Hydrogenophaga sp. SL48: one gene and its partner. The main gene of each other region encodes a partner of the protein of the gene in region 2 in a complex. Links are inferred from orthologs where the notes say so. Each region holds a gene or a part of one and is shown on either strand. Other genes may lie near its edges.

Region 1 (3,257 bases), 550 kb from region 2 along the record:
GATTTTGCTTTCAGTCCTCTGACCTCAAACCCGAAATTTGAATCGTTATCCCATATAGCGAAAATAACGGGAAAATAGTCCGACTTTTTTTCACCACCAAAAGAAAAGGGCCCGAAGGCATGGCCTTCGAGCCCTTTGCTCAACCAGGAAATCCGATCAGGCGAAGTTGGCTTCGGCGAAGGACCAGTTGACCAGCTTGTCGAGGAAGGTTTCAACGAACTTGGGACGCATGTTGCGGTAGTCGATGTAGTAGGCGTGTTCCCACACGTCCACGGTCAGCAGCGCCTTGTCGGCGGTGGTCAGGGGGGTGCCAGCGGCGCCCATGTTGACGATGTCCACCGATCCGTCGGCCTTCTTCACCAGCCAGGTCCAGCCCGAACCGAAGTTGCCCACGGCGCTCTTGACGAAGGCTTCCTTGAAGGCGGCATAGCTGCCGAACTTGGCGTTGATGGCCGCGGCCAGTGCGCCGGAAGGCTCGCCGCCGCCATTGGGCTTCATGCAGTTCCAGAAGAAGGTGTGGTTCCAGATCTGGGCCGAGTTGTTGTACACGCCGCCGCTGGATTTCTTGATGATGGACTCGAGGTCCATGGCTTCAAACTCGGTGCCCTTCTGGAGGTTGTTGAGGTTGACCACATAGGCGTTGTGGTGCTTGCCATGGTGAAACTCCAGCGTTTCCTGGGAGTAATGCGGCGCCAGGGCGTCGATCGCGTAAGGCAGTGCGGGAAGGGTGTGTTCCATGTGGGGTCCTCTTGTATGGAAAGTGAAAAAGGGTCGGTCGGCGAGACGTCCGGCCGAAGGGCGCTGAGGCATTGTAGGCAAGACAGAGCCGGGTTGCAGGCGGCGGCGCGCCGAAGCCCACGAAGCGGTCTCAACGATCGACCGTGACACCCAGTTCGCCATCGGCCAGCGTGGCACGCAGCGGTTGTCCGGGGCGGGCTTGGCTCGTCCGTGTGATGGCCAAACCCTGCGCATCGGTCAAGAACGCATAACCGCGCTCCAGCACCAGCCGCGGATCGAGCAACGCCAGAGCGGCCCCGCAGTGCTCGATCCGCCGCGCGTGAACCTCCAGCGCCCGGTGCGCGCTCAGCGGCAGAGACCGCTCCAACACGTCCAGCTGGTGGTTCTGGCGCTGCCGGAACAGCAGCATGGCGCTCTGCATGCGGTGCTGGGCACCGGCGAGCTGCTGGCGGCTGTCGTGCAAGCGGCCGGAGGGCCTGCCCAGCCGTTGCGCCAACCGGTCCAGGCGCTGGGCGCGCTGATCGATGGCGCTGTAGACGGCTTCGTCGATGCGCTCCTGAAGGTAGGCCAGTTCGCCACGCCGGGTCTCACGCGAGGGCGCGCACAGCTCGGCCGCAGCGGTCGGCGTGGGCGCACGCAGGTCGGCCACGAAATCGGCCAGGGTGAAATCGGTTTCATGGCCGACACCACACACCACCGGCATCGGTGCTCGCGCCAGGGTGCGCACCAGCGCCTCGTCGTTGAACGACCAGAGGTCTTCCAGCGATCCACCGCCCCGCACCAGCAGCAGCACCTCGCTCTCCCCATGCGCCTGGTGACGTTGGTACGCGGTTTCCAGGGCGCTGCACAGCTCGGCAGGTGCCTGCGCACCCTGCACCGCGGCGGGGTAGATCAACACCGGGATGTGAGGCACGCGGCGCCGCAAGGCCGTGACCACGTCCCTGAGCGCTGCGGCCCCGAGCGAAGTGACCACCCCAATGCTGCGCGGCTGGGGGGGCAGCGGGCGCTTGCGTACCGCGTCGAACAGCCCCTCGGCCTCCAGCTTCGCCTTGAGGCGAAGGAATTGTTCGAACAGCGCGCCCTGCCCCGCGGGCTTGAGGCTGTCCACGATGAGCTGGAGATCACCTCGCGGGCCATACACATCCAGCTTGCCTTGCGCCTCGACCATCAGGCCATCACGAGGGACGAAATTCAGTTGCTCGGCCGCGCGCCGGAACATGGCACACCGCACCTGACCACTGTCGTCCTTCAACGAAAAGTAACAATGGCCACTCGCCGCACGTGAAAAACCTGAAACCTCGCCGCGCACCGCCACGGGATTGAATCTCGCCGCCAAGGTGTCTGCAATGGCGCGCATCAGGGGCCCAACCGCCCAGACACGCCGCGTCAATGAAGCCTCTGCGGCCGAAAGCGGCTCAGACACAGGCATCTCCGGGGTGATTGTGTCCACAGACGGCGCAAACACTGGGGTTGTCGCACCCAGTACGGCATTCGTCCAAGGCAAACGAGCAAGCCGTTGATTTCAAAGGATTTTGCACTGCCTGTTTTGTCATCGAATTGTGGAAGCCCAGTCGGGCTGCGGGATCGGAGCGGGTCGGGTGGGGGTTCTGCACAAAGTTATCCACAGAATCTGTGCATGGCAAGGGCCTTGCTGGAACATGCGATTCACCGAGGTAACCGGGCCTGCCGCCGAACGGACAGGGCCGAGGCCTGAGACATAATCCCAGCGATTGCACTGGAGCCGCGACAGCGCGGCTTTTTGTCTGGAGCCCTGATTTGTTTTCCATCATACAAGCCGCTGGCTGGCCGATCTGGCCGCTCATTTTCTGTTCCGTGGTCGGTCTGGCCCTCGTGATCGAACGCTTCATCAGCCTCAAAGCCGACAAGATCCTGCCGCCCAAACTGCTGGACGAAGCGATCATGGTGTCGCGCAACGGCATTCCCGGGCCCGATGTGGTGACACAGCTGGAACAGAACTCCGCCTTCGGCGAGGTGCTGGCCAGCGGTTTCCGTGTCCTCACCAGCAACCCCCGCGCCAGCGAGGACGATCTGCGCTCCAGCCTGGAAGGCGCGGGGCGCATGGCGGCCGCCAAACTGCAGCGTTACCTGGGCGCGCTCGCAACCATCGCCTCGGCCGCACCGCTGCTCGGTTTGCTGGGCACGGTGATCGGCATGATCGAGATCTTCGGCTCCCAGGGCGGCGACGGTGGCATGGGCGCGGTGCCCGGCGGCGGCAATCCGGCCCAACTGGCCAACGGCATTTCGATCGCGCTCTACAACACCGCCTTCGGCCTCATGGTGGCCATCCCGGCCTTGATCTTCTGGCGCTACTTCCGCGCGCGGGTGGACGACTACCTGCTGGGCATGGAACTGGCTTCCGAGCGCTTCGCGCGCCACCTCGTCACGCTGCGCAAATGATCTGCTCGGACCAGCGAATGGGGACCAAGAACCCGCCGACGTCAAGGAAGCCAGCATGAATTTCCGCCCGGGCACCCGCGATGAACCCGAGATCAACCTGA
Region 2 (3,232 bases):
TGGCCGCGGCGTAGAACTGGCCGCTCATGAGCTGCGCGAGGTAACGGTTGAGCGCACCGACCGGCGGCGAGATCGACATGTCGTTGTCGTTGAGGACCACGAGGAGCCGCCCCTCGGCCACGCCCGCGTTGTTCAGCGCCTCGAAGGCCATGCCGGCGGTCATGGCGCCGTCGCCGATGATGGCCACCGAGTGGCGGCTCTCGCCCTTGATCTTCGCGGCCATGGCCATGCCCAGCGCCGCCGAAATGCTGGTGGACGAATGGGCGGTGCCGAAGGTGTCGTACTCGCTTTCGTCGCGGCGTGGGAAGCCGCTGATGCCGCCGAGCTGACGCAACGAGCCCATGCGGTCGCGACGCCCGGTCAGGATCTTGTGCGGGTAGGTCTGGTGGCCCACGTCCCAGACCAGACGGTCTTCAGGCGTGTTGAACACATAGTGCAGCGCCACCGTCAGCTCCACGGTGCCGAGGTTGGAACTCAGGTGGCCACCGGTGCGCGACACGCTCTGGAGCACGTGGTCGCGCAACTCGTCCGCCAAGGGACGCAGCTGCGTGCGTGAGAGCCGGCGAAGGTCGGCTGGCGAATCGATGGAGGCCAACAGGTTGCTCATGGCGATCGGGGTGGTCATTGCGGCGGGTTGCGGGTTCAGCTGGTGCGGCGGCCAACCCAGTCGGCCAGGGCGTGAAGGGTGTCGGTGTGGGCCAGGCCACTGCGGTTCAGGGCCGCGTGCGCCTGGTCGAGCAACGCGTCGGCGTAGGCCTGGGCATTTTGCAGCCCCATCAGAGACACAAACGTGGGCTTGTCGTTGGCGGCGTCTTTGCCCGCCGTCTTGCCCAGGGTGGTGGAGTCGGTGGTGACGTCGAGGATGTCGTCCACCACCTGGAACGCCAGCCCGAGACTGGCGCCGTAAGCCGACAGCTCACGGGTCACGCCAGCCTGCACCTGGGCGGTGGCCGCGCCCATCATCACGCTGGCCTGCAACAAGGCACCAGTCTTGAGCCGGTGCATGGCTTCCAGCGCGGCCTGGTCCAGCGACAGCCCCACGCTGGCCAGATCCACCGCCTGGCCACCGGCCATGCCGGTCGCGCCGGCCGCCAGGGCCAGCTGGCGGCACAGCGCGGCCGACAGGGCGGGCGGCATCGAACCGTCGTCGGGCACCAGCAACTCAAACGCCAGCGCCTGAAGGGCGTCGCCGGCCAGCAGGGCCTGGGCCTCGCCAAACCGCACATGCACCGTGGGCTTGCCACGGCGCAACACGTCGTTGTCCATGCAGGGCATGTCGTCGTGCACCAGCGAGTAGGCGTGGATGAGCTCGACCGCACAGGCCGCGCGCAACGCGGCGGCGCCATCCCCTTGCACCGCTTCGCCAGCGGCCAGCACCAGCAGCGGCCGCAAACGCTTGCCACCATCGAGCACGGCGTAGCGCATGGCCAGCCCCAGGCCAGCGGGTACGTCGGCGGCGACCCACGACGACAGCGCCTGCTCCACGCGGTCCTGCTGGGCGGAACGCCAGACCACGAATCCGCTCATGCCGCGTCCCAGGGTTTGGCTTCGCCGTTTTCGAGCACCTTGATCTGGTTTTCCACGGCATCCAGCCGGGCACGGCAAAAAGCGAGCAACTCGGCGCCCCGCTGGTAGCGGGTCAGCAACTGGTCCAGGGGCAGCTGCCCGGCATCGAGCTGCGCCACCAGTTGCTCCAGCTCCTCCAGAGCGGCCTCGTAACTGGCGGCCGCCTCGGTGATCGCGGCCGGCCGGTTGGTGGCACGGGTGGTTTTGGCAGTGGGGGAAGTGGTCATGCAAAAGGTGGGAAGGGGCCACGGGGGCGGCCCGTCAAACCGCCGCGACACAGCTGCGGCGTCGCCGGATTTTATCCCTCGTGTTCATGCCCCGCCGCACCGGCGCGCCCGACCACCCCCCCGGGGTACAATCCGCGCTCTTTTTTCCTCACTCAACTGACGGGCCTCCAACGCCCGGAGGGACGCAGCACTTCCACCCTTCCCGCGCCGATCGTTCACTCGCTACGCGCTTCACCCTGCCCCTTCATAGGGGGAGTCTTTAGGTCAAGACCTTCATGTCTGATTTGAGTCTTCAACTCCAGCAGGCCGAAAGCCAACTTCCGGTTTCCAGCTATTTCGACGAGGCGCTGTTCCAGCAGGAACTGGCAACGATCTTCCAGCGCGGACCCCGCTACGTGGGGCACGCCAACGCCGTGCCCGAGCTCGGCGACTATTACGCCCTCCCCCACGAAGGCGAAGGCCGGGCACTCGTGCGCACGGCCCGAGGCGTGGAGCTGGTGTCCAACGTCTGCCGCCACCGCCAGGCCGTCATCCTGAAGGGCCGCGGCAACCTGAACAGGACCCAGAGCGGGCACTCGGGCGGTCACATCGTCTGCCCGCTGCACCGCTGGACCTACAGCGGTGGCCAGAACGGCAACAACCCCATTGGCTCTCTGCTCGGCGCGCCGCATTTCGCCCAAGACCCCTGCCTCGATCTGAAGCGCTACCCGCTGCGCGAGTGGAACGGCCTGCTGTTCGAGGACAACGGCCGCGACATCGAGACCGACCTCGCCGGCATGGGCCCGCGCGCCGCGCTGAGCTTCGATGGCATGGTGCTCGACCACGTCGAGCTGCACACCTGCAACTACAACTGGAAGACGTTCATCGAGGTCTATCTGGAGGACTACCACGTGGTGCCGTTCCACCCAGGTCTGGGCGGCTTCGTCACCTGCGACGACCTGCGATGGGAATTCAAGCCCGAGTATTCGGTGCAGACCGTGGGCGCACAGAACCTGCTGGGCAAGGCCGGCAGCCCGGTCTACCAGCGCTGGCACCAGCAGCTGATGCAGTACCGCCAAGGCGCCGCGCCGGAGCACGGCGCGATCTGGCTCACCTACTACCCGCACATCATGGTGGAGTGGTACCCGCACGTGCTCACCGTCTCCACGCTGCACCCGATCAGTGTCAACCAGACGCTGAACCGGGTGGAGTTCTTCTACCCCGAGGACATCGCCGTCTTCGAGCGCGAGTTCGTCGAAGCCCAGCGCGCGGCCTACATGGAAACCTGCATCGAGGACGACGAGATCGGAGAGCGCATGGACGCCGGGCGCAAAGCCCTGCTCGCGCGCGGCGACAACGAGGTCGGCCCGTATCAGAGCCCGATGGAAGACGGCATGCAGCACTTCCACGAGTGGTATCGCGGCAGGATGCGAACGGCGTGATCATCCGCGCGCATTCGC

Evidence for each region.
Region 1: the proteins of xseB (region 2) and xseA are in contact, whole or in part, in a cryo-EM structure (PDB 8TXR), measured with the Escherichia coli proteins. The link is inferred for Hydrogenophaga sp. SL48 from one-to-one orthologs.

Annotation. Positions count from the first base shown.
Region 1 is NZ_CP063400.1:1,834,662-1,837,918, forward strand. The notes cover bases 19-2,962. They hold xseA (exodeoxyribonuclease VII large subunit), read right to left. Parts: upstream 2,168-2,962; coding sequence 869-2,167; downstream 19-868. Other genes in these bases: IM738_RS08820 (superoxide dismutase), read right to left, coding at 157-738; IM738_RS08830 (MotA/TolQ/ExbB proton channel family protein), read left to right, coding at 2,515-2,962. Also shown: more of IM738_RS08830, read left to right, coding at 2,963-3,156; IM738_RS08835 (ExbD/TolR family protein), read left to right, coding at 3,212-3,257. UniProt on the Escherichia coli protein: Bidirectionally degrades single-stranded DNA into large acid-insoluble oligonucleotides, which are then degraded further into small acid-soluble oligonucleotides.
Region 2 is NZ_CP063400.1:2,387,727-2,390,958, forward strand. The notes cover bases 159-3,077. They hold xseB (exodeoxyribonuclease VII small subunit), read right to left. Parts: upstream 1,794-3,077; coding sequence 1,524-1,793; downstream 159-1,523. Other genes in these bases: dxs (1-deoxy-D-xylulose-5-phosphate synthase), read right to left, coding at 159-607; IM738_RS11330 (polyprenyl synthetase family protein), read right to left, coding at 643-1,527; IM738_RS11340 (aromatic ring-hydroxylating oxygenase subunit alpha), read left to right, coding at 2,069-3,077. Outside these bases: more of dxs, read right to left, coding at 1-158; more of IM738_RS11340, read left to right, coding at 3,078-3,214. UniProt on the Escherichia coli protein: Bidirectionally degrades single-stranded DNA into large acid-insoluble oligonucleotides, which are then degraded further into small acid-soluble oligonucleotides.